Prosthecodimorpha staleyi: one gene and its partner. Each later gene encodes a partner of the first gene's protein in a complex. Links are inferred from orthologs where the notes say so. Each region holds a gene or a part of one and is shown in the gene's direction. Other genes may lie near its edges.

Region 1 (14,094 bases):
CCAGGACGACGGCAAGCCGTGGCCCGAGCGCGCGGGCCGCAAGATCGGGATCGTCAGGAAGGGGTGAAGGAAGCCTTCAAGGGGCTAAGTGTGTCCGGACTGCACCTTGCAATTCAACCAAAGGGCGAGCTACTGAATGTCGGTTGACTTCTCTTCTCGGCATACGGCCTACCCATGGATTCACTGGACGACCGCTTCGGGCCACTCGAGACACCGGCCTATATTCGGGTTGAAGAGGAGCGGATCGGGGAAAGGGCCTGGGTGCCACTGGACGGCCGCGCGGCCGCGGCGTTGCTGGCGATCTCCGAAAGCGCGACCCATGGCGCAATCCTGGAACCGGCGGGATCGCGATTGTCCGTGCTCTGGCTCGTGGACGCTACCGGCACCGTTCGCCTCGCCATGGAGAGCATGACGGACCTTTCAGGTGCCTTCGCTCCCCGTCTGCGCCGCGTCCCGCTTCCGTCCGGGTGGTTTGCCATCGGCCATCCACTGCTTGTCGGCCTCGGACCGGGCCGCATCGGAGGCGAGCTGACATGGACTGGAGAAATGGGCGAGCCGGGCTGGTGGCTGAACAACCGGTCTGGAAGATACAGCCGATATCCCAGTCGCACGCTACGCCACCTTGAGAACGTCGCCGAGGTTTTTGCGTCATTTGCGCTGAAGGTTTATATTCACTACCGAGGCTAAACTCGTCAGAGCCACGGCGGATCAGGCCTTCAAGCCAACGGAAGTTTTTCCATACGGTCGGATCGGCACCCGATCTCAGACGTTGCGAAGCAAGTCGGATTGCCGGTTCGCTTGAGGAAATGGTCGCATGGGATGCCGCGACTTCCCTCCGGAAGAGATGTTCGGTGGGTTCAAACCTGTAACATCCGCATGTCGAGGAGGCTTCATGTTTGCCGATCGTGCTTCGATGATCGCCCCCCTGTTGCCGGAAGGCGGCACGATTCCCACGCTGACCCCACCGGAAGCCAGAATGCTGGTCGATCGCCTTCGCCAATCTCACCAAGTCGTCGCGCTCTTCGAGGAGATCGAAAAGGCGCTATCCGTGCCAGAAGTGGACGGGGACGTGCTCGAACGCGCCTATGATCTGGGCCGAGACATTTCGGACGCCTTGACGGCCTCCGACCTTGTTTCCGAAGCGAAAGGAATGCGCCTCAAGGGCGTGTCCCGTCTGGCGGCCTTGAGTTTCGAGGCAGGGCTCAGCGGCCACGACTTCCTCGCGCTCGTCGAAGCCCAGCGTCCGGCCTTCGAGGGGCGGATGCCGAGCGAATGGGTGGACCACGTGATCGGCGCAGCCGATGATCGTGGACCTGCCGCCCGCTCCCTGTCCGCCTGAGCCCCCTACTCCGCCACCACCGGCCGCCGCGCGGGCGACAGGACGGTTTCGTGGCCGGGTTCCGGGTTGCGCGGGACCAGGAAGGCGAAGGTCAGCGAGACGGTGGCCAGCGCGGCGCCGATCAGGAAGACCAGGGACGGGTTCTTCAGCCAGATCATGCCGAACAGGACCGGGATGAACACCGCCGCGATATGGCTGATCGTGAAGGCGACGCCGGCGGTCGGGGCGATGTCGGCCGGGTCGGCGATCTTCTGGAAATAGGTGCGCTGGGCGATGGTGAAGGTGAAGAAGACGCCGTCGGCGACGTAGCAGACGGCCGCGATCCAGGACTGGTCGGACAGCGCGTAGCCGGCGAAGACCAGGATCAGCGAGATGTTCTCGATCATGATCGTCCGGCGTTCGCCGATCCGGTTGATCAGGTGGCCGAGCCGCGGGCCGACCACCGTGTTGATCGAATAGGTTGCGAGCATCAGGATCGAAATCTCGGCGACGCCGAAGCCGAACTTCTCGACCAGCAGGAAGGCGCCGAAGGCCGTGAAGATCTGCCGGCGCGACCCGGTCATGAAGGTCAGCGCGTAATAGAGCCAGTAGCGCTGGCGCAGGACCATCGACTTGCGCTGCGGCACCGGCCCCTCGAAGCGCGGGAAGATCGCGATGGCCACGAGCGCGCCGACGATGCACAACCCGCCGGTGATCAGGAACACGGACTGATAGCTCGGCCGGATCGCCCACCAGATCAGCGCGATGCCGCCGAAGGCGACGAATTGCGAGGCCGCCGTCACCGCCGACAGCCGCCCGAGTACCTTGGGCGCCTCCTGCTTGGAGAAGAGCTGCAGCGTCAGCGACTGCGCCATGGTCTCGTAGTAGTGGAAGCCGACCGACATGATCAGCGTCGTCACCCAGAGCCCGTGAATGCTCGGGAAATAGCCGGTCGCCGCCACGCCGATTCCGAGCAGGACCAGGCTGACATAGGCCAGGGTCTGTTCGCGCATGATCAGCAGGAACAAGAGCGCCGACACCGCCAGCAGCCCCGGTACCTCGCGGATCGACTGCAAGAGCCCCATGGCGAGGCCGTCGAAGCCGGCCTGCTCCTTGGCGAAATTGTTCAGGAGCGCGTTCCAGGCGGCGAAGCCGAACCAGTTCACCGCGGCGAGCGCGGTCAGGAAGACGATCGGGCGATGGGTGAGCGGCGCGGCGGGCGGTGTGGTCATTGCCCACCAATAGGGCAGGAATCCCGCACCGAGAAGCGCCGAAGCGGCAGGCGAGCCCCGTCGGCAATGCGCAACTGCGGCTTGGCCCCGTGGCCGGGGTTCGTCTCCGGCGCCTCGCCCTGGCCGGCATCCGACATCTGCGACAGGTTGCACACCGCTCGTGATAGGGTGGGCACGCGATCGGACCGGAGCCGCACGATGTCAGACTTCCGAACACGGATCGGCTTTTGTTTCCTGGGGGCGTGGCTGGCGGCGGCGGCCCCGGCGGCAGCCGAGCCGGAAAGCCGCCTCTTCAACGGCATGTGCGACGCGTCCGCCGCCGTGCCGATCGATGCCGGGCATTTCGTCGTGGCCAGCGACGAAGACAACACGCTCAGGATCTATGCCCTGGCGGGCGGCGCGCCGAGCGGCACCGTGCCGCTCGCCGGCTTCCTCAGGACCGGCACGCGGGAATCCGACCTCGAGGGCGCCGCTCGCATCGGCGACCGGATCTACTGGATCGCGTCGCATGGTCGGAATTCGAGCGGCAAGCTGCGCGCCGAGCGGCAGCGGCTGTTCGCTACCGACATCGTGCCGGGCGGCGCCGTCACCTCGCTTGCACCCGCCGGGACGCCATCGACCGGCCTCCTGCCGGCGCTCCTGGCCGCCCCGGCGCTCGCGCCCTACGGGCTTGCGGCCGCAGCGGAGCGTGCCCCGGAGGCCGCGGGCGGGCTGAACATCGAGGGCCTCGCCGCCACGCCGGACGGCCGGCTGCTGGTCGGCTTCCGCAATCCCCTGGTCGACGGCAAGGCGCTGGTCGTGACGCTGGACAATCCGGCCGACATCGTCGCAGGGGCCGCACCGGCGATCGGGGCGGTGTCGCTGGTCGCGCTCGGCGGGCGCGGCATCCGCAGCCTGGAGCGCATCGGCGACGGCTACCTGATCGTCGCCGGCCCGACCGCCGATGCCGGCAGCTTCGCGCTCTACCGCTGGTCCGGCGGCGCGGCCGATCCGATCGCCGTGCCGGGCATCGATTTCGGCACGTTGCGGCCCGAGGCCCTGTTTGCGGTCGCCGGATCGTCGGAGCTTCAGATCCTGAGCGACGACGGCGGGGTGAAGATCGGCGGCGCCGAATGCAAGTCCCTGCCGGCCGCGCAACAGCACTTCCGCGGCATCACCGTCACGCTGAACTGATCCGCCAAGGAGTGCCGTGACGCGAGAAATTCCGATCGTGCCGGCCGACCGGCACGACCGTGACAGATCCCGCCGGACCGCCCTGCCCGGCCGCGTCGGCATGGCCTATATAGGGGATCAGGAGAACGAGTCGGAAACATCATGAGCGCAGGCAAGCCGCCGTCGCGCCGCCCCGCGGCGGCGCCGGACGACATCCTGGACGATCCCTTTGCGGAAGCCCCCTTCCCGGGCGATCTGCCGAACGAGCCCGAGACGCCCGGTCCCGAGATGGACGGGTACGATCCGGTCGCGTTCGATCGGATCCCGTTTGGCGACGAGCCGGCGTCCGGGGACGATGCCTATCCGCATGACCGCTTCGCCGACGACGCCACGGGTCATCCGGGCGCCGGCGACGGCTTTCCGTTCGATCCGGACCACCCCGTTCCGGCCGGCCTCACCCGCTCGCGTGCGCCCGCGCCGCCGCCGATGGCGCGTCCGGGCGGCATCGCGGCGCGCGCCGCCGGCCTGCGCCCGCCGCCTGCCGAATCCGCCTATCTGGACAATCTCAATCCCGAACAGCGCGACGCCATCCTGACCACCGAGGGTCCGCTCCTCGTGCTGGCCGGCGCCGGCACCGGCAAGACCCGCGTCCTGACCACCCGCATCGCCCATATCCTGGCCACGGGCCGTGCGCGCGCCGGCCAGATCCTGGCCGTGACCTTCACCAACAAGGCCGCGCGCGAGATGAAGCACCGCATCTCGTCCCTGGTCGGCGAGGCGGTCGAGGGCATGCCGTGGCTCGGCACCTTCCATTCGATCGGCACCAAGGTGCTGCGCCGCCATGCCGAACTGGTCGGGCTCCGGTCCGATTTCACCATCCTCGACATGGACGACCAGCTGCGCCTGATGAAGCAGATCATCCAGGCGGCCGGGATCGACGAGAAGCGCTGGCCGGCGCGCCAGCTGTCCGCCTTCATCGACGGCTGGAAGAACAAGGGCCTGACACCGGACCGCATCCCGCCCTTGGAGGCGCGCGCCTTCGGCAACGGCAAGGGCGGCGAACTTTACCGTGCCTATCAGGACCGCCTGAAGGCGCTGAACGCCTGCGACTTCGGCGACCTGCTGCTGCATGTCATCACCATCTGGCGCGCGCATCCGGACGTGCTCGCCGACTACCAGCGCCGCTTCCGCTACATCCTGGTCGACGAGTACCAGGATACCAACGTCTCGCAGTATATGTGGCTGCGCCTGATCGCGACCGGCTCGAAGAATGTCTGCTGCGTCGGCGACGACGACCAGTCGATCTATGGCTGGCGCGGCGCCGAGGTCGACAACATCCTGCGCTTCGAGCACGATTTCCCGGGTGCGAAGGTCATCCGGCTTGAGCGAAACTACCGGTCGACCGGCCACATCCTGGCCGCCGCCTCGCATCTGATCGCCCACAACGAAGGCCGGCTCGGCAAGACGCTGTTCACCGACGCCGAGGACAAGACGGCCGAGAAGGTCGTGGTCGCCTCGGTCTGGGACAGCCAGGAGGAGGCCCGCGCCATCGGCGAGGAGATCGAGCGGCTGCAGCGCGACGGCCACGCCCTGTCGCAGATCGCCGTTCTGGTGCGCGCCTCGTTCCAGATGCGCGAACTGGAAGAGCGCTTCCTCAATATCGGCCTGCCCTACCGGGTCATCGGCGGCCCGCGCTTCTACGAGCGCCAGGAAATCCGCGACGCGCTGGCCTATTTCCGGGTCACCTGCCAGCCGGCCGACGACCTCGCCTTCGAGCGCATCGTCAACGTGCCGAAGCGCGGGCTCGGCGACGCGACCATCCAGCAGGTCCATGCCTATGCGCGCGCCAAGGGCGTGCCGCTCCTGCAGGCGACCGCCGAGATCGTCGAGACCGAGGAGCTGAAGCCGAAGCCGCGCAGCGCGCTGGCCGGGCTGGCCGCGTCCTTCGCGCGCTGGCGCGGCGATCTCGACAGGCTGCCGCACGGCCAGCTGGCCGGAATCATCCTGGACGAGGCCGGCTATACCGAGATGTGGCAGCAGGACAAGTCGGCCGAAGCGCCCGGGCGACTGGAGAACCTGAAGGAACTGCTGCGCTCGATGGAGGACTATCCGACCCTGCCCTCCTTCCTCGAGCATGTCTCCCTGGTGATGGATACCGAGAACGATCCGACCGCCGACAAGGTCAGCATCATGACCTTGCATTCGGCCAAGGGGCTCGAATTCGACACGGTGTTCCTGCCCGGCTGGGAGGAGGGCCTGTTCCCGCACCAGCGCTCGCTCGACGAGAACGGCGCGGCCGGGCTCGAGGAGGAGCGGCGCCTCGCCTATGTCGGCATCACCCGGGCGCGCAAGCGGGCCAAGATCTGGTTCGCCTCCAACCGGCGCATCCACGGCTCCTGGCAGGCCTCGATCCCGAGCCGCTTCCTGGACGAATTGCCGGAAGCCCATGTCGAGGTGCGCGAGCCGTCGTCCAATTATGGCGGCTACGACCGCAGCCGCTTCGACGCGATGGACCCGTTCGGGTCGAGCTATTCCTCGCCCGGCTGGCAGCGCGCGCAGCGCCTGAAAGGCGGCGAGGATCGCACGCGAGGCGGCGACGACCGCAAGTCCGGCAGCTGGGCGCAGCCCGACACGGGCAGCGGCGGTTTTGCCGAAGGGCGCTCGAATTTCGGCGGCGCGGGCGGGCGCGGCGAGATGCGCGACCGCTGGGGCAATACCGTGCATCCGCGCAAGGCTTCGGCCTTGATCGAAGGCACGCTGATCGCCAAGTCGGTCGGCACCGAGACGTCGGACTTCAAGGTCGGCGAGCGGGTCTTCCACCAGAAGTTCGGCAACGGCACCGTCACCGAGGTGGAGGGCAACAAGCTGACCATCGATTTCGATCGCGCCGGCCGCAAGCGGGTGCTCGACAGTTTCGTGACCCGCCCGTGACGGCCGGTCCTGCCATGACGGGGCGCCTGTGACCACCTGGCTTCTGTCCCTCGACGGTCCCGAGGGTTTCGTCTGTGCGCTCGCCGACCTGATCGCCGGCGACGAGCATATCGCGGCCGATGCCGCCGGCGCTTTCGATCTGGGCGGCGGCAGCGGCTGGCGGGCCGAGGCGTGGTTCTCGCTCCGCCCGGATCTCACTGAGCTGACCGAGCGGCTGACCCTGCATCTCGACGACCCGGATGCGGCCGACCGCCTGTCCGGGCTCTCCCTGCGCGCCTATGACGATGCCGACTGGCAGGCGATCGGCCTCGACAGCCTGCCGCCGGTCGCCGCCGGCCGGTTCCGGGTCTTCGGCGACCACAACCGCCCGGCCGACCCGGCCCGGCTCGGCCGCACCGATCTGGTCATTCAGGCCTCGACCGCCTTCGGCACCGGCGACCATGCCTCGACCCAGCTGAGCCTGATGGCGCTGGACCTCGAACTGCGCCGCGCGCGGCCGGTGAACGTGCTCGATCTCGGCACCGGTACCGGCATTCTCGGCCTGGCGCTGGCCCGCGCGATCGGCGACGCCGCCGTGCTCGGCTCCGACATCGAGCCGGTCGCGGTGCGCATGGCGGAGGCCAACCGGGCCGGCAACGCCGTCTCGCGCCGCTTCCGCGCCCTCCTCGCCGACGGGCTCGACGACATCCGCTTCGCCCGCGCAGCGCCTTTCGACCTGGTGCTCGCCAACATCCTGCCCGATCCGCTCTGCCGCCTCGCCGGCCCGGTCGTGCGCCTGATGGCGCCGGGCGCGCGGCTGGTGGTGGCCGGCTTGAGGATCGGCGAGCAAGCCCGCCTCGTCGCCGCCTACCGGGCGCGCGGCCTCGTGCTGGTGCGCCGGCTGGCCGCCAAGGAATGGGCTTCGCTGACCTTCGAGAAGCCCGCCCGCCGCCATGCATTCCACCGCTGACGCTCCGGCACTGGACCGGCCGCCTGCCGCCGTGCCAGAACAGCGGCCCTGACCGATCCTGCCCCTCCTCATCCTCCTCGCCGCGGAGCCGCCATGCCCACCGTCCAGGTCCGTCTCACCGCCGGCTTCGAGGAAGCCCGCCGGATCGCCGACCTGCTGGAGGATGCCTTCGAACTCGAAGGCTTCCCGGTCACGCTCGAGGAAACCCCGGCCTACAGCAATGTCTGGACGGTGTTCGCCCTGGTGCTCGACAGCGAGCCCGGCGAGGCGATCGAACGGGTGATCGACGTGCTCGGCGCCGATGCCTTCGGGCTGGAGCCGCAGGCGAGCGTGCTCGACGAGGCGACCAACTGGGTCGCGCTCAGCGAGGAGATCCGCCATCCGGTCCAGGCCGGCCGCTTCTTCGTCCATGGCAGCCACGACCGCGTCCGGCGGCCGCCGACCGGCCAGTCGATCGAGATCGACGCCGAACTTGCCTTCGGCACCGGCCATCATGCCACCACCTGGGCCTGTCTCGCCGCGCTCGACCTCCTCTTCAAGAAGGAGCGCTTCGCCCGGCCGCTCGATCTCGGTACCGGCACGGGATTGCTCGCCATCGCCATCGCGCGGGTGCTGCGCGTCAAGGTGCTGGCGACCGACATCGACCCGGTCGCGGTCGCGATCGCGCGCGGCAACGTGCGCCTGAACGGCGTCGGCGGGCTGGTCGAGTGCCTGGTCGCCGACGGCATGCGCGCGCGCCGGCTAATGGAGCAGGCGCCCTACGATCTGGTCGTCGCCAATATCCTGGCGCGCCCGCTGATGCGCCTCGCCGCGCCGGTGGCGCGCACGCTCGCCCCGCGCGCGGCCGTCGTCCTGTCGGGTCTGCGCACCAGCGACGCCCCCAAGGTCCTCGCCGCCTGGCGCATGCAGGGCCTCCATCTCGACGACGCCATCGAGCGCGACGACTGGATGGCGCTGATCCTGCGCAACAGCCGCGCCTGACCCCTTGAGCATCCTGCGTTCGGGTGGAACCACCCGATCGCAGGATGCTCTAGAGTCAATAATATAGAGCGCCTTGTCCGCGTCCTTTCGGACGCGGGCCGTTCTAGCCCCCCGATCCGAGGCCGCCTGCCGATGTTCCAGAGCTTCGAAGACATCACCGATCCGACCGTCGGCCCCGTCCGGGTCGCCGCGCTCAGGGCCGAACTCGACCGGCGCGGCCTCGACGGCTTCGTCATCCCGCGCGCCGACGAGCACCAGAACGAATATGTCCCGGCCTCGGCCGACCGCCTGCGCTGGTTGACCGGCTTCACCGGCTCGGCCGGCGCCGCGATCGTTCTGCGCGACCGCGCCGCCATCCTGGTCGACGGCCGCTATACCCTGCAGGCTCAGGTGCAGGTCGACATGGCGGTATTCGATCTGGTCGACATCGTCGAGACCCCGGTCGCCGACTGGCTGGAGAAGAACCTCGCCCCCGGCGCGCGGCTCGGGCTGGATCCCTGGCTGCACACCATCGGCGGCATGCGGCGGCTGAAGAAGGCGGCCGAGAAGGCCGGCGCCGAGATCGTCGCGGTCGACGGCAATCCGCTCGATGCCGTCTGGGTCGACCGTCCGGCGCCGCCGCTCGGCGCCGTGGCGCTGCACCCGCCGGAGTTCGCCGGCGAGACGGCCGCCGCCAAGCTTCAGCGGCTCGCCGCCATCCTGGCCGACCGCAAGGCCGATGCCGCGATCCTGTCGCAGCCGGATTCGATCGCCTGGGCGTTCAATATCCGCGGCTCGGACGTGTCGCACACCCCGCTGCCGATCTCCTATGCGGTGCTGCATCGCGAGGGCCGCCCGGAACTGTTCATCGACGGCCGCAAGCTCGGCAACGAGGTCCGCGCCGCGCTCGAGGACATCGCCGATGTCGCCGAGCCCGGCGCCTTTCCGGCCGCCCTCGGCGCCCTCGGCGCCGCCAAGGCGGCGGTGCTGGTCGATCCGGCCTGGACGTCGGAGGCCGTCGCCGGGGCGATCACGGCGGCCGGCGGCAGTCTGGTCGAGGGCGAGGATCCGGTCCTGAAGCCGCGGGCCCTCAAGAATGCGGCCGAGATCGCCGGCGCGCGCGCCGCGCATCTGCGCGATGCGGCCGCCTATGTCGCCTATCTGGCCTGGTTCGACCGCGAGGCGCCGAAGGGCGGGCTCGACGAGATCGGCGCCGTCGAGATGCTGGAAGCCTTCCGGGCCAAGACCGGCGCGCTCCTCGACATCTCCTTCGACACCATCTCGGGCGCCGGCCCGAACGGCGCCATCGTCCACTACCGCGTGACCCGCGCCACCAACCGGCCGATCGAACCGAACTCGGTCTTCCTGCTCGATTCCGGCGCCCAGTATCGCGACGGCACCACCGACATCACCCGCACGCTGGCCGTCGGCGCGCCCGATCCGGAAGCCCGGCAGCGCGCCACCCTGGTGCTGAAGGGCCATCTCGCCATCTCGATGGCGCGCTTCCCGAAAGGCACCACGGGCGCGCAGCTCGACACGCTCGCCCGGATCGCGCTGTGGCAGGCCGGCCTCGACTACGACCACGGCACCGGCCACGGCGTCGGCAGCTTCCTGTCGGTGCACGAGGGACCGCACCGGATCGCCAAGACCGGCATGGTCGCGCTGGAGCCGGGCATGATCGTCTCCAACGAGCCCGGCTACTACAAGACCGGCGCCTATGGCATCCGGATCGAAAACCTGGTCCTGGTCACTGAGCCAGAGGCGATCCCGGGCGGCGAGCGGGCGATGCTCGGCTTCGAGACGCTGACGCTCGTCCCTTACGACCGCCGCCTGATCGACACCGACCTGCTGACGGCCGCCGAGCGCGCCTGGATCGACGCCTATCACGCGCGGGTCCGCGCCACCGTCGGCCCGCGGGTCGATGCCGAGACCGGCGCCTGGCTCGACGCCGCCACGGCGCCGCTCGCCTGATCGGTCAGGGAGCCGCCCCGTCGGCTGCCAGGCCGCCCTTGCCTTGGCGGCCGGTGGCGGCGGCATCGACGGCATTGCCGGCCGCGGCCTCGTCGCCTTCCGGCCAGACGCAGGCGAACCGGTGCGCGCGCGTCCGGATATCGCGCAGACGCGCGAACCCGGCCGCCGTCACCCGGCAGACCGCGCCGGCGGGGCTCAGCATCAGGAGCCCCCGCGCCGTCAGCGCCGCAATGGTTGCATGCCGGAAGAAGGGGCCGGTACGGCCGGCCGCATAGCCGCGCCGATAGGCATGCAGCGGCGTCGCTGCGGCTGCCGCCAGGGCCGCCCGCTGGGCAGGCGACAACGGCGCGACCGGCTCCGGAAGTCCGGAGATCGCCCGCCGGGCGGGCGAGAGCGGCGCGACGGGCTCGGGCATTGCGGAATCGGCTGCGGTCGCCACGATTTTCCTCCGGTCGCCGACCCGGCGCTCCCCAGCCCGGTTCCGGCGTCTCCCGAAGTTAATGTCGCGCCGCCCACCATGGGCAGTCGTGCGGCCCCCATCAGGACCAGCCCGCAAAGGTCCTTTCCGTAAGGATTTGTCTCAGGCTCCGACCATCGCGATCCATTGGTCCTCGTCGATCACCGCGATGCCGAGGTCGCGCGCCTTGGTCAGCTTCGATCCGGCACCCGGGCCGGCGACCACGAGGTCGGTCTTGGACGAGACCGAGCCGGACACCTTGGCGCCGAGCCGCTCGGCCTGCGCCTTGGCCTCGTCGCGGGTCAGCTTCTCCAGCGTGCCAGTGAACACGATAGTCTTGCCGGCAACCGCCGTGTCGGATTTCGGCTTCTCGGCATCCTCGATGCCGCCGGTCATCTCGGCGACCAGGCGCTCGACCACGTTGAGATTGTGCGGCTCGGCGAAATAGTCGGCGATGGAGTCGATCACCGTTTCGCCGATCTGGTCGATCGCGTCCATCTCCTCGCGCGCCGCCGCGTCGCCGGCCGCAACCGCCAGTGCAGCCGCGTGCAGCGCCGCCCAGGAGCCGTAGGCCCGGGCCAGCATGCGCGCCGTGGTCTCGCCGACATTGCGGATGCCGAGCGCGAAGACGAAGCGCTCCAGTCCGATCCGGCGTCGTTCGTCGATGGCGGCGAAAAGCTTGGCGACCGATGTCGCCCCGAAGCCCTCCTTGTCCTTCAGCTTCTTCAGGTTGACCGCGTCTCGCGCGGCGAGCGTGAACAGATCGGCCGGCTCGCGGACCGTGAGGTCGGGATCGTGGAAGAAGAATTCGATCTGCTTCTCGCCCAGCCCCTCAATGTCGAAGGCCCGGCGCGACACGAAATGCCTGAGATGCTCCTGGCGCTGGTGCGGGCAGGCGAATTCGCCGGTGCAGATGCGGCGCACGCCCTCCTCGCCGGTCGCGGTCGTCTCGCGCACCACGGGGGTGTGCAGCGGGCACGGACAGACGGACGGGAAGACATAGGGTTCGGCATCCGGCGGCCGCCGCTCCGCCACCACGCCGAGCACCTGCGGGATCACGTCGCCGGCCCGCTGCACCATCACGGTGTCGCCGACGCGCACGTCGAGCCGTGCGATCTCGTCGGGATTGTGCAGGGTGGCGTTGGAGACCACGACGCCGCCGACCGTGACCGGTTCGAGCTTGGCGACCGGCGTCAGCACGCCCGTCCGGCCGACCTGGATGTCGATCGCGCGCAGGATCGTCGTTGCCTTCTCGGCCGGGAACTTGTGGGCGATCGCCCAGCGCGGGCTGCGCGAGACGAAGCCGAGCCGCTCCTGCCAGTCGAGCCGGTCGACCTTGTAGACGACGCCGTCGATGTCGTAGCCGAGCCCGGCGCGCTGCGCCTCGATCATCCGGTAGTGCGCGAGCAGGTCCTCGGTCGTCCGGCACAGCAGCATCAAGGGATTGATCGGGAAGCCCCAGGCACCGAAAGCCTGCACCATGCCCATCTGGGTTTCGGCCGGCATCGCCGCCATCTCGCCCCACGCATAGGCGAAGAAGCGCAGCGGACGCGCGGCGGTGATGTTCGGATCGAGCTGGCGCAGCGAGCCGGCGGCGGCATTGCGCGGGTTGGCGAAGAGCTTCTCGCCGGCCTCGGCCTGACGCCGGTTGAGTTCAGCAAAGTCGACGTGGCTCATATAGACCTCGCCGCGCACCTCGACGATCTTGGGCACGCCGGCCGGCAGCAGGTCCGGGATGTTGGCGATGGTCCGGACATTGGCGGTGACATTCTCGCCCTCGAAGCCGTCGCCGCGCGTTGCCGCCGAGACCAGCCGGCCGGCCTCGTAGCGCAGGTTGCAGGACAGGCCGTCGATCTTCGGCTCGGCCGTGAAGGCGACCTCGGCCTCGCCGAGCTTCAGGAAGCGGCGCACGCGCTCGGCGAAGTCGGCCACGTCGCCATCCGCGAAGGCGTTGTCGAGCGACAGCATCGGCACGGCATGGCGCAGCTTGGCGAACTTCGCCGAAACCGCGAGGCCGACCCGCTCGGAGGGCGAATCGGCGCGCTTCAGATGCGGGAAGCGCGCCTCGACGGCGAGGTTGCGCCGCCGCAGCGCATCGTAGTCGGCGTCCGAGATGAGCGGGGCGTCTTCGTTGAAATAGGCCTGGTCGTGAACCGCGATTTCGGCGGCCAGCCGCTCCAGTTCGGCGGTCGCCTGCGTCTCGGTCAATTGGTCGACGGGGAGCGAGGCGGCGGTCGGCAGCGCGTCAGTCATGGCGGTCGGGCGTCCTGGCAGGGGGCGTCGCGCCGTTATAGCAGGGCCGCGCCCGGAGGACAGCGACCGGCGCCGGCGGCACCCGCATCGACCACAACGTCGATGCCGGGCTGGCCGGAGCGGGCCATGCTCGCTCACCAGCCGACACGGACCGCTCCGCGCAGCGGACGCAAAGCGGCGGTCAGGATTCTCGCGAAGCGCCGGATCAGGGGCGCTGCTGGATCACCCCGTACCAGCCGAGGCCGCGATAGGTCTCGTAGCCGGGCGTGTGATGGAAGGCGACCAGCGTACCGTCCGGGGCGAAGAGGCTGCCGGCCTCCTGGCCCGCCGGCAGGTCGATGCGGTCGCGCAGGATGCCTTGCCGGTCGGACGCCGCGATCACGCGACGGTCCGCGTCGACCAGAAGCACCCGGGTTCGCGATTTTTCGTCCTCGGTCAGCCGCACGCCCTCGACGATCGCACGGGCCTGCGGGGCCCAGTCGAACTGGATGCCGAGGATGCCGATGAGCCGGCCGCGCGGGTCGCCGCCCTCACGCACGCCGGCCGCATAGGTGGCGACATGCGCGCCGCCGAGCAGAGGCTCGGCCGAGATGTCGGCGACCGCATAGTCGTTGCCGTCGGCCAGCCCGCGGGCCGCGGTGAACCAGGGCCGCGCGGCGACCGACTGGCCGGCGACCGGAAAGCGACCGGGCCGCCCGGATGCCACGATCTGGCCGGAGGGATCGCACAGCCAGAGATCGAGATAGACCGTGTAGGCATCCAGGATCACGCCGAGCCGGTGCGCCGCGAAGGAAGCGGTTTCGGAACCCGGACGGGCCAGGGCGTCGATCATGGCCGAGTCGGTCGCCCACCAGCGCACGTCGCAGCTGCG
Region 2 (13,998 bases), on another replicon or contig:
GACCCGGCCATGATGCCTGCATCAGTGGGATTTGTGGCATGATGGACGCGCCCGAAGGCCTCCGGATCGCGTGGAGGACTGCAGGTTCGACCTTTCGCCCACCGATCTCCACCGACCGGTAGGAACGGAATCCGAGACTGCAGGGGAGAGGGCCGATGGTCGGGAGGGAACGGATGGACATTGCGGTGGGCAAGGTCACCGAGCTGATCGAATATCTGCGCATGTTCGACGGCAAGGAGGGCGCCGGCGGTTATGACGGCGGCCAGGACGGCTATGAGGACGGCGCGCTGCATGTCCTGGAGACGCTGGCGGACGACGGCACCGAGGAGCAGATCCGCGGCGTCATCGACGGGCTCAACATCGACGAACAGGCCGATCTGGTCGCTCTTGTCTGGGTCGGCCGCGGCGACTTCGAACCGCAGGAATGGCCCGTCGCCGTCCGCCGTGCCGGCGAACGGGCGGTCCGCTCGACCGCCCGCTACCTGCTCGGCATCCCCAATGTCGGCGACCTGCTCGAGGAGGGTCTGTCGATCATGGGCTACGAGACCGAGTGACGGCGCGGCGGCCGACCCGGGCGCCGCGATCGGATCTCTGAGGCTCCGATCGGGCGTTTAACGGATGCGGGTTCAGGGGATTCCTGTCCAAGACGGATCGGTCCGCCCTTCTGGGGTCCGGCCCGCTCCGGTCTGCAGCGGGCGGATCAGCCGCGCGTCATGATCGCCATGTCGCGCACCGGACCGGTCAGTCCGTCGATCTTGACCGGGCTCGCCATGGTGCCGGCGGCGAGGTCGAGCTTGTGCAGGCTCGTGCCGACCAGCACCCAGGCGGCGTTGCCGCCCTGCCCGTCCGAGACGATATCGAAGGCCGCGACCGTGCCGGCGACGGTGCCGACCGTGTTCAGGATGCCGTCGTTCGGCGGCACCTGGCGGGCCAGCGCACCGGTCGCCGCGTCGAGATCGTAGAGGGTCGTTTCCTTGGCGCCCTTCATCGAATTGGTATAGGCGACCGCGCCGACCTTCGGCATCTTGCCCTTGTTGGCGTCCTGGTCGGCGTAGCGCAGCTTGCCGTCGACCGCGACCTTGCCGTCGTCGACATTGACGCGCAGGCTGGTACCGTCCTCACCGATGATGCGCATCCGGTCGGCGACCGGGTTGAAGTCGACCGCACCCTTCACGCCGGCCGGCAGCGAGGTCTCCAGCTTGACCTTGACGGTGGCCTTGCCGGTCATGGCGTCGACGGTGGCGACGGTGCCGTCCGCGCCGAGCGCATAGAGCATGCCGTCGGACGGACGGATGTCGATGCCGACGATCGGGCCGGTGAGGCCGGTGACGCGAACCGGCTTGGCCGCCCGCTTCTCGGCGGTGTCGATGACGGCGATCATGTCCGGGCCGACCAAGGCGGCGATGGTCTCCGCCTGGGCGACGGTCGGGAGCAGGAGAAGGGTCAGGGCGGCGGCGCTACGCAGGATCATGGGATGTCTCCGGTCAAAAATCTGGATGCGAGCCGGTTCCGACCCGCGCCATGGATACCCGCCGGACGCCGGCCGGGATGCGGCCATCATCTTTATTTGACCCGCCCCGCATCCGATCGCCGGCGCCATGGGTAGACCTGTCGTCCGGTTCTATTGGAATGCGCATTCGAGGCCGAGAGACCGGCTTTGCTGGTTTGCGGGGACGGGACCACGGAACCGGTTCCGTCGGGATGCGGGACCGGACCGAAAGAGACGCTACTGTCGGAATGCGCAGCCGGATCGCTTGGACGCGGCGACACGTCCGCAAAGGCAGGGAGGAGCAGGCTTGGACGCACGAACCGATCGCGACGCCGACGGCGTCGAGACAGAGGCGCTGCTGGCCGGATGCGCCGCCGGCGACCGGGCGGCCCTGGCGCGCATCTATGCGGCCGAAGCCGGGCGCATGCTCGGCGTGGCGGAGCGCATCCTGAAGCGCCGGGCCCTGGCCGAGGAGGCGGTGCAGGATGCCTTCGTGCAGATCTGGCGCCGCGCCGACAGCTTCGACCCCCGCCTCGGCCGCGGCCGGAGCTGGATCTATGCCATCCTGCGCAACCGGGCGCTCAACATCCTGCGCTCCGAGGCGCGCACCGACCTGGTCGCGGAACCCGACGAACTCGACCGGCCGTCCGAGGGCGACGATCCTGAGACCATGGTCCTGAAGCTCTCGGAGGCCAGTGCGCTGCGCCGCTGCCTGGAACGTCTCGACACCCGACGCCGCGCCGCCATTGTGCTCGCCTATACCGAAGGGCTCAGCCACGGCGAGCTGGCCGGCCGGCTGGGCATGCCGCTCGGCACCGTCAAATCCTGGATACGGCGCAGCCTGTCGACCCTGAAAGAGTGCCTCGGATGACCGACCTCGCCCGCGATCCCGCCCGCCGCACGGTCCTTGCGGCCGAATGGGTGCTCGGACTGGCCGAGCCCGAGGACGCCGCCACCGCCGAGCGCCTTGCCGAGGACGACGCCCTGTTCGCCGCCGAGGTCGCCCATTGGCGCGACCGGCTCGCCGAGCTCGATGCCACCGCGCCGCAGCGCCCGATGCCCGACCGCCTGTGGCCGGCGATCGAAGCCGGCATTGCGGCCGCCGAACGCGCCGCGCCCGGCGAGACCGCCGCCGCCCGGATCGAAGCCGGTCCGGTCGCCGAGGATATCGCAGCCTCGGCGGAATCCGGCGGCACCGTGCTGCCCTTCCGCCGCCCTGGCGAACCCGGACCGGGTACCGATGCCGGGGCCAGCCCCGGCCTGTGGGCCAACCTGCGGGTCTGGCGCGGGCTGGCCGTGGCCGCCTCCCTGGTCGCCGCCGTCGCCCTTTCGGTCGCCATGCGGGCAGCGCCCCGGCCGGAGGTGGTCGCGGTGCTGCTGATCGAACCCGGCAAGCCCGGCGCCGTCGTCGAGGCCTTCGCGGATGGCCGCGTGCGCCTGGTGCCGCTGACCGACCTGCCGGTGCCGGCCGGCCGTGCGCTGCAGGTCTGGACGCTGCAGGACAAGGCGCAAGGCCCGGTCCCGGTCGGCCTGACCGGGCGGGCGCGGACCCTTTCGCTCGATCTCGGCAGCCTGCCGGGCCCGCGCCCGGACCAGCTGTTCGAGATCACGCTGGAACCCGAAACCGGCTCGCCGACCGGCCGGCCGACCGGCCCGGTGCTGATGAAAGGCCTGACCAGCCGGACCCTGTGAGCCCCCTGACCGGCCGCCGCATGCCGACGGCGGCCCATCGCCGAGGCCAATCCGTTGCTGCGGGCGATCCGCACGGCGACCCGCCGCCGGGCCTCCCCCGGCGGCGCGGCTTGATCTAGCAGGCTGCTGAAAATCACTCCGAACCCGCCATTCTGTCTTCCCCGGGCTTGTCCCGGGGATCCAGTGCGATGGCCAAGTCCTTGGAAAGTCTGGATCCCCGGGACAAGCCCGGGGATGACAGAGTTGGAACGACCCGCGTTTGATCGCATTCCGGCGCGTTTTTCAGCAATCTGCTAGGCTGCGGCGATCCCGAGCAGGAGTCGCCATGCCGTTCCGCCTTTCGTCCTTGCGCCACTCCGCGACGATGCTCGCAGGCCTCGCTGCCGGGCTGCTGTCGGCCGCCACGGCCGGACGCGCCGCGGAGGATCCGGCCCTGCCGGAGATCCGCAAGGCCTGGGCGGCCTGCGAGGCCGTGCTGTCCAAGGCCGGCCCCGAGGGCTGGGTCGGCTGGCGACGCGATTTCGGCAACGGCTATGGCGATGCTTTCGCGTTCTGGGACCGGCGCGACGACAAGGCCGCCTCGGTGCTGCGCATCACGCTCGACATCGACGGTATCGCCCGCCAGGTCGAGACCTCCTGCTTCCGGCCCGACGGCAGTCTGGCCTTCCTGTTCACGACCCTGACGGCGCCGCTGGCCGACGCCCCGGGCGGGCCGGAGACCGGCCGGGTCGCACGCCGCGAGGGCCGCATCTATCTCGATCCCAAGGGCGGCATCGTGCAGGTGCTCGGCCGGATCGTCGACGCCGCCGGCAAGCCGCTCGGCCGCCTCGACGACCCGAAGCTGACGCTGGTGCGCGACTGCCGGCCCGTGATGCTGCACCGTTCCGCCGACCAAGCCGCCGCCCATGCGGTGTCGGTACTCGGCGACATCGAGGGCAAGCGGCCGGCCTTCGAGCCGGAAAGCCTCGACTGGTGCGCCCGCGCCCGGCCGCAATGACGCCCCGGGGACGGGTGAAGGACCGACATCGAGGCGCCCGGTCAGGGTCTCACCGCCCGGCGCGATCCGGACGCGGAGCGGCCGGCCCGTGCGGATGCAGCGCCGCGACGTAACCGTCCGGACACGAGATTTCATGATGAACGCTTTCTGCAACCGTCCCTCAGAGCCGGTTCAGTGGCCGCGCAATAGTCTCGAAACATCGGCGGACGGGAAGAAACGAACCGGCCGCCCCCTCCGAACCCCGCGAGACCGACCATGCTGACCGCCCGCTTCGTCGCCTTTGGTGCTGCCGCCGTCGTCACCGTCCTTTCGGCCTTCGCCGCCACCGGCCCCGCGGCCGCCGCCGGCGCTTACGGCCCCGACACCTGCCGCCAGGGCTACGTCTGGCGCGAGGCCTTCGTCGGCGACACCGTCTGCGTCACCCCGGCCGAGCGCGCTCGCGCCAAGGCCGACAATTTCGCCGCCAAGTATCGCGTCAATCCGTCGGGCGGCGCCTATGGCCGCGACACCTGCCGCAACGGCTATGTCTGGCGCGAGGCCTTCCCGGGCGACCATGTCTGCGTGACCCCGGCCCAGCGCGCCCGTGCCCGCCACGACAATTCCCGCGCCAACGGCCGCTACGAGAACAGCTACTGAGCCGAGACGATCGCGGCGGTGCGGAAGCGGGTTTGACCGCCTCCGCCCGCCGCTGCCGCCGTTCACGGAGCGCGGCCGGCGGGACGCCCGGCCGCGGCCGCGACGCCAGAGCTGTCAGGAGTCCTGCCGAGGAGAAACTCCCATGAGCCTACGGGCCCTCTTTCCCCGCCTTCCGGACTACCGTTTCGCCGACAGCGACGGGCGTCCGGCATTCGTCCCGCTCGCCGCATTCTCGGTCTTCGGACCGGTCAAGGCCTATGCGGCCGACGCGGCCCTGCGCGACGCGGTCGAGGAACGCCAGCGCACGGTGCGCCTGACGGCGAGCCTGGCGATCGGCCTTGCCATGCCGGCCGTGGTCGTCGGCTTCGATCACCGGCTTTCGATTCCGGCCCTGGCCACGGCGCTGGCGATCTCGATGCTCGCCTTCACGATCGGCAGCCTGATCCGGCTCCGGCTGGATCTGCGCGACGTGGCCGGCCGGCCCACCGTACCGACGCCCGTGCTGCGCTCGCCGCTTTCACCCTCCGAACTCCTGTTCCGGCCCAAGGCCAGCCGGCGCATGCTGATCGTCGCCGCGCTGTTCTGGGGCGCCCTGCTGGCCCTGTTCCTGATCCCGGGCCTCGGCGACCCGGTCTCGATCACCCCCGACGCCCGCATCGCCCTGGCCTGCCTGCTGGCCGGCTTCCTCGCCCTCAGCCTGATCCAGCTGGCCGCCACGTTGCGCCGTCATCCGGCCGGCATGGGCTGACGATCCCTTCGGGACCCTCGAAGACCCCCGCAGAGCCGAAACTCGGCCCCGCAGGTCGGCGAAAGCCCCCGCGGCGCCCGCATCCCGGCTCCGCGCCCGGCAAGGCTCGCCGCGGATGCGCAAAACCGCTAAGGATGCGACGCGCCGCGCCGTTTCCCGCCCGGAACGACCGGCGCGCCAGTCCGAACAACGAAACGGCCTGCGAACGATCTCCCGGGATCGGAACGCGCGCCGGGTGCGGCCACCGGGCCGCCCCCACGGGAGACGCCGCCGACCATGAATGCCGCAGCCCTTCTCGCGGTCGCCGGTGTCGGCCTGCTCGCCGCCATGGATGTCGCCATCAAGTATCTCGGCGGCCAGATGCCGGTCGCGCAGCTCGCCTTCCTGCGTTTCGCCTCCGGGTCGCTCGGGGCACTCCTGCTCGCCGCCTGGCTGCGTCCGGGCTGGCCGGGGCGCGAGACCATCACGGCCAATGCCTGGCGGGCGATGCTGGTCGTGGTCACCGCGACGACCTTCTTCTACTCGCTGACCGCCCTGCCGCTGGCCGAGGCGATCGCGCTGTCCTTCATCGCACCCGCCCTGATCGCGCTGCTCGGCGTCGTGATCCTGCGCGAGCGCTTCTCCTGGCGCATCGGCGCCACCCTGGCAATCGGCTTCGCCGGCATGCTGGTGATCGTCGGCGGCCGGCTCGGCAGCGCCGGCTTCACCGCCGGCTGGGGCGTGCTGGCTGCCGTCGCCTCGGCCTTCACCTATGCGCTGTCGCTGGTGCTGCTGCGCTCGCGCGCCACGCGCGACCCGGCGGTGACCATCGTGGCGTTCCAGAATATCGGCCCCGCGCTGATCCTGGCCACCCCGGCCGCCTGGGTCTGGGTGCCGGTCTCCGCGGAGGGCTGGGCCTTGGCGGCGCTGATCGGCGCGATGGGGGTCGTCGGCCACATGCTGCTGGCGATGGCCTTCGCGCGCGCCCCGGCCGCCACTCTGGCGCCGATCGAATATACCGCCCTGGTCTGGGGCTCGGTCTGGGGCTTCCTGTTCTTCGCCGAGGTGCCGGGCGCAGCGACTCTGGCCGGCGCCGGCATGATCGTCGCCGGAACTCTCTGGGGCCAGTGGCGCCCCGGGCGGACCCACACGGCAGCCTGAAGGCGCGGGCTTCCCGGCGGCCATTTGCACTCTGCCTACCCAGTCTACCAACACCCCGTGAAGGGCTCCCCCTCCCGCCCTCCTGACACGGTCTGACGGGATCGGCGGCCGGCGCCCTTTTCCGGGCGGGGGACTCGGGCCATATTCGGGCCATGGCCCGTTCCCCGAAATCCGCCTCCCCGGCTGCAGCGCCCCGCCGCCGCGGCCCCCTCGTCGCCCCTCTGGACGCCTCCGTGCCGCTCGATGCCGAGGCCGGCGGAGCCGATTTCGCGCAGCCCGCCGGTTCGAGCCTGACCGGCGACGGCTTCGGCGAGCAGCCGCAGGCCGGCTTCGAGGGCGTGCCGCTGAGCGGGCCGGTCGCCGGCTGGGCGCAGCAGATCACCGAGGAGGCCGCACGCGAGCGTCCGGCCGCGCCGCCGACCGCCAAGGCCGCCGGTCCCGCCGCCGCGACCGGGAAGGCCGACAAGAAGCCGCGCGCCAAGGGCCGCCAGCGCGGCGCGGATGGCGACGCCTCGCCGGAAGAGCGCGCCCGCGCCGGCCTGATGCCGATGGCCGGGCTCGACCTGACGCTCGAGGAGGCGCAGGCGATGCCGCGCGCCAGCGCGACCGCCACCGTCGAGGCGCTTTCCGCGCTGATCTCGTCCGGCAATCCGCTGTTCAAGGACGGCAAGCTGTGGACGCCGCACCGGCCCGAGCGGCCGGAGAAATCCGAAGGCGGCATCCCGCTCAAGATCGTGTCCGAATATGCCCCGGCGGGCGACCAGCCGACCGCGATCGCCGATCTGGTCGCCGGCGTCGAGCAGGCGGAGCGCCTGCAGGTGCTGCTCGGCGTCACCGGCTCGGGCAAGACCTACACGATGGCGCAGGTCATCGAGCGCACCCAGCGCCCGGCCCTGATCCTGGCTCCGAACAAGACGCTCGCCGCCCAGCTCTATGGCGAGTTCAAGAGCTTCTTCCCGAACAACGCGGTCGAATATTTCGTCTCCTACTACGACTACTATCAGCCCGAAGCCTATGTGCCGCGCACCGACACCTTCATCGAGAAGGAATCCTCGATCAACGAGCAGATCGACCGGATGCGCCACGCCGCCACGCGCTCGCTGATCGAACGCGACGACGTGATCATCGTCGCCTCGGTCTCGTGCATCTACGGTATCGGCTCGGTCGAGACCTATACGGCGATGACCTTCTCGATCGAGGTCGGCGAGCGGCTCGACCAGCGCCAGCTTCTGGCCGACCTGGTCGCCCTGCAATACAAGCGCAACGAGGCCGCCTTCGTGCGCGGTACCTTCCGGGTGCGTGGCGATACCGTCGAGATCTTCCCGGCCCACTATGAGGACCGCGCCTGGCGCATCAGCCTGTTCGGCGACGAGGTCGAATCCATCGTCGAGTTCGACCCGCTGACCGGGCAGAAGGCGCAGGCCCTGAAATTCGTCAAGGTCTATGCCAACTCGCACTATGTAACGCCGAAGCCGACGCTGCAGCAGGCGATCACCTCGATCAAGCAGGAGCTGAAGCACCGGCTGAACGAGCTCAACGCCGCCGGCCGCCTCCTGGAGGCGCAGCGGCTCGAGCAGCGCACCGTGTTCGATATCGAGATGCTGGAGGCGACCGGCTCCTGCGCCGGCATCGAGAACTATTCGCGCTACCTCACCGGCCGTAAGCCGGGCGAGCCGCCGCCGACGCTGTTCGAATACCTGCCCGACAACGCGCTGGTCTTCGTCGACGAGAGCCACGTCACCGTGCCGCAGATCGGCGGCATGTATCGCGGCGACTTCCGGCGCAAGGCGACGCTGGCCGAATACGGCTTCCGCCTGCCCTCCTGCATGGACAACCGGCCGCTGCGCTTCGAGGAATGGAACGCGATGCGGCCGCAGACCATCTGCGTCTCGGCGACCCCCGGGGGCTGGGAGATGGACGAGGCCGGCGGCGTCTTCGCCGAACAGGTCATCCGGCCGACCGGCCTGATCGACCCGCCGATCGAGATCCGCCCGGCCAAGGCCCAGGTCGAGGACCTGCTCGGCGAGGTCAAGGCAGTCGCGGCGCGCGGCTACCGCAGCCTGGTCACCACCCTGACCAAGCGCATGGCCGAGGACCTGACCGAATACCTGCACGAGCATGGCGTGCGCGTGCGCTACATGCATTCCGATGTCGAGACGCTGGAGCGGATCGAGATCATCCGCGACCTACGCCTCGGCGCCTTCGACGTGCTGATCGGCATCAACCTGTTGCGCGAGGGCCTGGACATCCCGGAATGCGCCCTGGTCGCCATCCTGGATGCCGACAAGGAAGGCTTCCTGCGCTCCGAGACCTCGCTGATCCAGACCATCGGCCGCGCCGCGCGCAATGTCGACGGCCGGGTGGTGCTCTATGCCGACCACATGACCGGCTCGATGGAGCGGGCCATCGCCGAGACCGACCGCCGGCGCGAGAAGCAGACCGCCTACAATGTCGAGCACGGCATCACGCCCGAGACGATCCGGCGCGAGATCTCCGACATTCTCGGCTCGGTCTACGAGCAGGACCACGTCACCGTCGATGCCGGCTTCGCCGAGGGCGGCCATCTGGTCGGCCACAATCTCCAGGCCCATATCGCCGACCTGGAGAAGCGCATGCGCGACGCCGCCGCCAACCTGGAATTCGAGACCGCCGCCCGCCTGCGCGACGAGATCAAGCGCCTGCGCGAGACCGACCTGATGGTCGCCGATGACCCGATCGCCCGCCAGGCCGCCGTCGACGACACCACCGGCGGCTTCACCGGCCCGCGCAAATACGGCGCCGCCGGCAACCTCCCCCCCAGCCGCGCCCGCAAGAACTCCCTCGACGAAATGACCGTCGGCCGCACGGAAATCCCGCTCGGGACGGGGGAGCTGCCGAAGCGCCCGGCCTCGAGCACGGCAGCGGGGACGGTCGCCGCCAAGGGCAAGGGGCGTTGGAAGGGGAGAACATAAGGCCTAGACTTGCGTGCGTTCGCTTTCTATAAATGTGTGGCTTTAGTGAGTTTTTGGTTTCTTACATGCTCAGAAAAATCGAAGTTGATGGTTTTCGAAGCCTCCGCAATTTCTCGTTTGAAATTCGGCAAGGATTGAATGTACTGCTTGGGACAAATGGGGCTGGTAAAACTACTATCGTACGTTTATTTGAGTTCATTTCAAATATCTGCATATTTTCAGCATCAGAGGCAATTGGCCGCTCAGGTGGTGCAGGAGAAGTATTTGATCGAGCAACAGAGACCGCACGGCGAGGGGAAACCCAATATTTAAGTATAACTGTTTTTGGCGATGGCCCAGAGCGTCCAAGGAATGGTAAAAATAGAAATCACAAGAAAACTATTGCGTACAAGTATAGCGCTAATATTTTTTTCGACCCTCAGAAAGGCGAGGTAGGGTTTGGTTCCCAAGAGATTAGCATTGGTTTGTTTTCACTTACAGCAAAAGCTATCGATCACGATAAACTTAGCGATTTAATAATAAAGTCAAAAGGCAAAGAAATTTCGGTGGATCTAAGTGAATCGAGAGATTTTTTAGATTTTCTGGGAAATAGAAAGATTTATTTCGACGAAGTTATAAACAGTCAGAAAGACATATTCTCTGAGATATCCTTGATATCTCAATCGTATATATTTGGATATCTTTTTTCGAGGATCACGATTGATCTTCATGCCGGCCGTGCTTTCAATATTGTCCCGGAGAACGTAAAGCGCGATGAAGATATTTCTACTCAGCCAATAGTAAATCCGGATGGAAGCGGTCTTGCTGCAACAATATTTCATCTCAAGAAACCCCAAATTGAGGACGAATATCGTCTTAATTTTTACTTGAATCAGTTTGATATGTATGAACCAGATATTCTACCTCGAATTAAATCGCTACTGAAACTTGTGAACGATGACATTATAGATATAGACGTTGAAAATAGGGTAATCGAGAACCGCCTGCAAATGCGCGCCACATTAAGAGGCGACGGCTGCGAGTTCATTGTCCCGTTGCGCTACCTTTCTGACGGAACTGTGAAATGGCTTGCCTTAGTAACTGCGATTCTAAGTAATCGATCGATTTTTGTGATTGAGGAACCGGAAAATTTCCTACATCCACGCATGTTAAGCGAGATAGTAAACTTACTTAGGGCATCTTGCGAGAAGAATAAAAATAATTTTGCCCTCATAACAACTCACAGCGAAACGCTAATAAATTTGCTAAGACCAGAGGAGATCGTACTTGTCGACTTCAAAGCTGGATACACAATGACAAGCGCGATCTCCGATACAAAACGACTACGTCAAATAATGAAAAAAACTGGCTTTGGCCTCGGCTGGTTTTACACAACTGGATCGCTTGGTTAAAATCAATGGCAGACCCAGCTTTTATAGTCGAAGGAAAGCAAGAAAAACTTGTAATTAACCGTATTTGTCCGGGAAAGAGAGTTATACTTCTTGGGATCAACAACTCTGACGTCGAGATGAAGGCAATCGCAACGCGCATATACGCTCATTTTCAGAATCTTGGTAATCGGCACCATCCAGTCGTCGTGATATTCGATAGAGAAAAAAGAAATAAAAGCTGTGATTCATTAAATACTGAATTGCGTTTTCACTTAAATAAGCTTGGAATAAAGGAAGACCAATTAATAATATGTATTGCCGATAGGTCTTTAGAATCCTGGATTGCACCGTTCTTGCAAGACGACGGGAGCATAAATACAAATTTAGTACCACAGAAAAATTACGAAGGAATTGTATGCGAGTCAATAATTATAAGACAATTGCGAAAAGCAAACATTGATTATGACAAAACAACAGTTGGAGTAGATCTATTCTGTTCTATTTCCCCAAAGAAACTTGCCGAGATATCTCCAAGCTTTTCACAATTGCGGAAGGCTTTGCTTGACATATGTCACTGGATGAATATGTGATGCATTATTAGAATTTGGAGAACCAGCGCTCAATGTATCTCTAGGTATTACTTAATTTTATCAAATTTATTACTAAATAAATGACATTTTCAGGACACCGTTATTGTGTCAAGAAAGTCAAACGCCTCGCGCCGGTCACATTACCGCGACCGTCCACGGCTACACGGTGCTCACACGCGACCTGCGGTATTTCACACCGATGGGCGTGTCCGCGCTCGATCCCCTCGCCGTTCTGAGGAGCCGCCGACGCGATCACCCCTCCCCCAACGCCCCGATCACCACCGAAATCCCCGCCCCAGCGGCCCGTGCCTCCGCCTCCGCCGCGACCACCTCGATCACCGCATATCCCTCCGCCCCCGGCCGGCGGTGGATATGCGTCGCCCGGGTGGCGGCGTCGATGACCCAGTATTCCGGTACGCCCTGGTCAGCATAGACGGCGGCCTTGGGGCCGAGATCGAAGCCGAGGGTCGAGTCGGCGATCTCGATCACCAGCAGCGCGTCCGGGCCGCGCAGGCGATCGAGCGGGATGGCGGACGGATAGAGCAGCAGGTCTGGTTCGAGATAGAGCGCCTCGCCCAGGCGCCAGCCGGGTTCGGAGGCGATGCGCAGGCCGGGTGGGCGATGGTCGAAGAGATGTTCGAGCAGGGCGACGCGCAGCGCCTCGTGGCGCGCTCCCTTGGGCGACATCGGCAGGATCTCCCCGGCCACGATCTCCAGACGCTCGTCGGGACCGATCAGGCCGACCTCGACCATGCGCTCCACGTCCTCGACCGTGAAGGCGCGGCGCAGGCGTCCGTCCGCCGAAAGAACCGTGCGCATGTTCATGCGCGAGACTTTAGAGCATTTCCCGATCGGACGGAAACGTCCGGCCGGTCGGCAGGCGACCGGGGATCGCCGTCCGGGGCCGATTGACGCCCGCCGGCAAGGGGTTCAAGCCGGACCGGCCGGAACGCCGCAATGCCCCGCCCTCACGCCTCGACGCGGCATTTGATCTCGCGACCCTCGAGCGTCAGCGTCACGGTGACGATGCGGTTCTTGGCGAGGGGGAAGCGGCAGAGTTCGTAGGCGCGATCGGCGCGGAAGAAGTCGACCGTGACGGTGCCGGTGCGGCGGCGGACGATGGCCGAGGCGGTCGCGGTCGGGTTGGCGAGGCCGGGGACCTCCTCGCCTTCCAGGCGGTAGATGCCGGCGCCGGTCTGCGCATATTGCCGGCGCAGTTCGACGAAGCCGGTCTCCTCGGAGAGCTTGCAGCCGGCGAGGCCAACGCCCACCAGGGCTGCCGCCAGGGCGAAGGTCGCGCGCCGGGCGTGGGGTGTCCGCAGGGCCGCGCGCCGGGTCGCGGCCGCCCCGACCTTCGGCAACTCCGAAAGGGTCGTCCCAGTCCTTGGCCGGATCGCCGCTGCCGGCAGGCTCAAGCCCCCGGCGGGGACAACGGGTTCAGCGAGCGGGGACGGGCGGCGGCAAGGCATCTCGGCGACCATGGCGGGCAGGCTTTCGCGGGTCTTCAGGAAATCTGCGGCGGTTCGGCACAGGTCCCGCCGGGCCGCCCCGGAGAGGCCCATGCGGGAGAGATTCGGGCCGGGGAGATTTCGGGCCGCACGGGGATGGGACGCAACCCGTGCGGCCCAGATGCCGCCGACGGGATCAGGATTGCGGCGGGGTGACGGTCTGGATGAAGTTTTTCAGGGCCGAGGACGCGTTGCGGATGTCGTCGGCGAGCCGCTTGATCACCTGCAGCATCTGGTCGGCATTGTTGAGCGCCTGCAGCTCCTCGATATAGTCGCTGCGCGTCTGCACCGTGCGCAGGAGCTTGGCGAATTCCTGCCGGGCATTGGTCAGGTCTTCAGCCGCGCGGCGGGCCTCGGTGCCGATGCGGGTCCATTCCTTCAGCAGGAAGGCGCGCTCCTCGGCCGTGAATTTGGTGTCGGCCTCGATCTGGCGCTGCTTGGCGCGCGAGAACTCGATCACCTTCTGGCCGAGCGTGGCGACCGGCCCGTTGTCGGAGACCGAGCCGAGCGCGTCGGCGATCAGCGCCTGCAGCTCGGCCAGTTCCTTGCGGGCCGCATCCGGCGCGGTGACCTTCTCGATGTCCTTGGTCGACTGCTCGATCCGGCCGGTCAGGTCGCCGAGCGACTTCTTGACCTCGCCGAGCGTGCGGTTGAAGTCCTCGACCGGGCTCGCCAGCTGCGCTGCGGGCTTCGCCTCCGGGGCGGCGGCCTGGGCCTGCCCGACCCCGGAGAGCCCGATCGCAGACGGACCCAGGGCCGGCAGGACTGCCGGACCGGCCAGGGCGAAACCTGTGGCGAGCAGGGCCGTCGTCATGAATGCCTGGACGCCGGTCATGGCGATCGCTCCTTCCGGCTCGGCCGGGATGGTGGACGGGTC

The links.
Region 2: the proteins of KL771_RS18195 (region 1) and uvrB are in contact, whole or in part, in a crystal structure (PDB 7EGT), measured with the Thermus thermophilus proteins. The link is inferred for Prosthecodimorpha staleyi from one-to-one orthologs. Residues at the interface, in WP_096412145.1 of Thermus thermophilus: His654, Arg656, Phe657, Gln666, Asp668, Glu669, Lys680, Arg681, Leu682, Ser683, Lys685, Tyr686, Ala687; in WP_096411307.1 of Thermus thermophilus: Glu23, Leu25, Arg26, Asp27, Gly28, Glu29, Arg30, Phe31, Arg55, Glu326, Asp327, Phe328, Glu379, Ser382, Gln383, His398, Gly400, Arg401.

Annotation. Positions count from the first base shown.
Region 1 is NZ_JAHHZF010000009.1:53,637-67,730, reverse strand. What follows is about bases 3,501-6,833. They hold KL771_RS18195 (ATP-dependent helicase), read left to right. Parts: upstream 3,501-3,864; coding sequence 3,865-6,633; downstream 6,634-6,833. Other genes in these bases: KL771_RS18190 (50S ribosomal protein L11 methyltransferase), read left to right, coding at 6,662-6,833; KL771_RS18200 (DUF3616 domain-containing protein), read left to right, coding at 3,501-3,723. In the rest of the region: KL771_RS18220 (thioesterase family protein), read left to right, coding at 1-67; KL771_RS18215 (hypothetical protein), read left to right, coding at 175-687; KL771_RS18210 (hypothetical protein), read left to right, coding at 893-1,339; KL771_RS18205 (MFS transporter), read right to left, coding at 1,345-2,550; more of KL771_RS18200, read left to right, coding at 2,749-3,500; more of KL771_RS18190, read left to right, coding at 6,834-7,582; KL771_RS18185 (50S ribosomal protein L11 methyltransferase), read left to right, coding at 7,676-8,563; KL771_RS18180 (aminopeptidase P family protein), read left to right, coding at 8,696-10,513; KL771_RS18175 (hypothetical protein), read right to left, coding at 10,518-10,928; NAD-dependent DNA ligase LigA, read right to left, coding at 11,094-13,223; KL771_RS18165 (methyl-accepting chemotaxis protein), read right to left, coding at 13,429-14,094. UniProt on the Escherichia coli protein: A helicase with DNA-dependent ATPase activity. Unwinds DNA duplexes with 3'-5' polarity. Translocates on single-stranded DNA with 3'-5' polarity. Initiates unwinding more efficiently from a nicked substrate than double-stranded DNA.
Region 2 is NZ_JAHHZF010000003.1:203,205-217,202, forward strand. What follows is about bases 6,617-9,853. They hold uvrB (excinuclease ABC subunit UvrB), read left to right. Parts: upstream 6,617-6,992; coding sequence 6,993-9,653; downstream 9,654-9,853. Other genes in these bases: KL771_RS06905 (DMT family transporter), read left to right, coding at 6,617-6,702; KL771_RS06915 (AAA family ATPase), read left to right, coding at 9,719-9,853. Outside these bases: KL771_RS06870 (DUF3775 domain-containing protein), read left to right, coding at 174-554; KL771_RS06875 (DUF4394 domain-containing protein), read right to left, coding at 701-1,471; KL771_RS06880 (sigma-70 family RNA polymerase sigma factor), read left to right, coding at 1,797-2,360; KL771_RS06885 (anti-sigma factor), read left to right, coding at 2,357-3,181; KL771_RS06890 (hypothetical protein), read left to right, coding at 3,507-4,178; KL771_RS06895 (hypothetical protein), read left to right, coding at 4,434-4,814; KL771_RS06900 (hypothetical protein), read left to right, coding at 4,957-5,562; more of KL771_RS06905, read left to right, coding at 5,839-6,616; more of KL771_RS06915, read left to right, coding at 9,854-11,044; KL771_RS06920 (Uma2 family endonuclease), read right to left, coding at 11,866-12,438; KL771_RS06925 (hypothetical protein), read right to left, coding at 12,582-12,974; KL771_RS06930 (hypothetical protein), read right to left, coding at 13,258-13,956. UniProt on the Escherichia coli protein: The UvrABC repair system catalyzes the recognition and processing of DNA lesions. A damage recognition complex composed of 2 UvrA and 2 UvrB subunits scans DNA for abnormalities.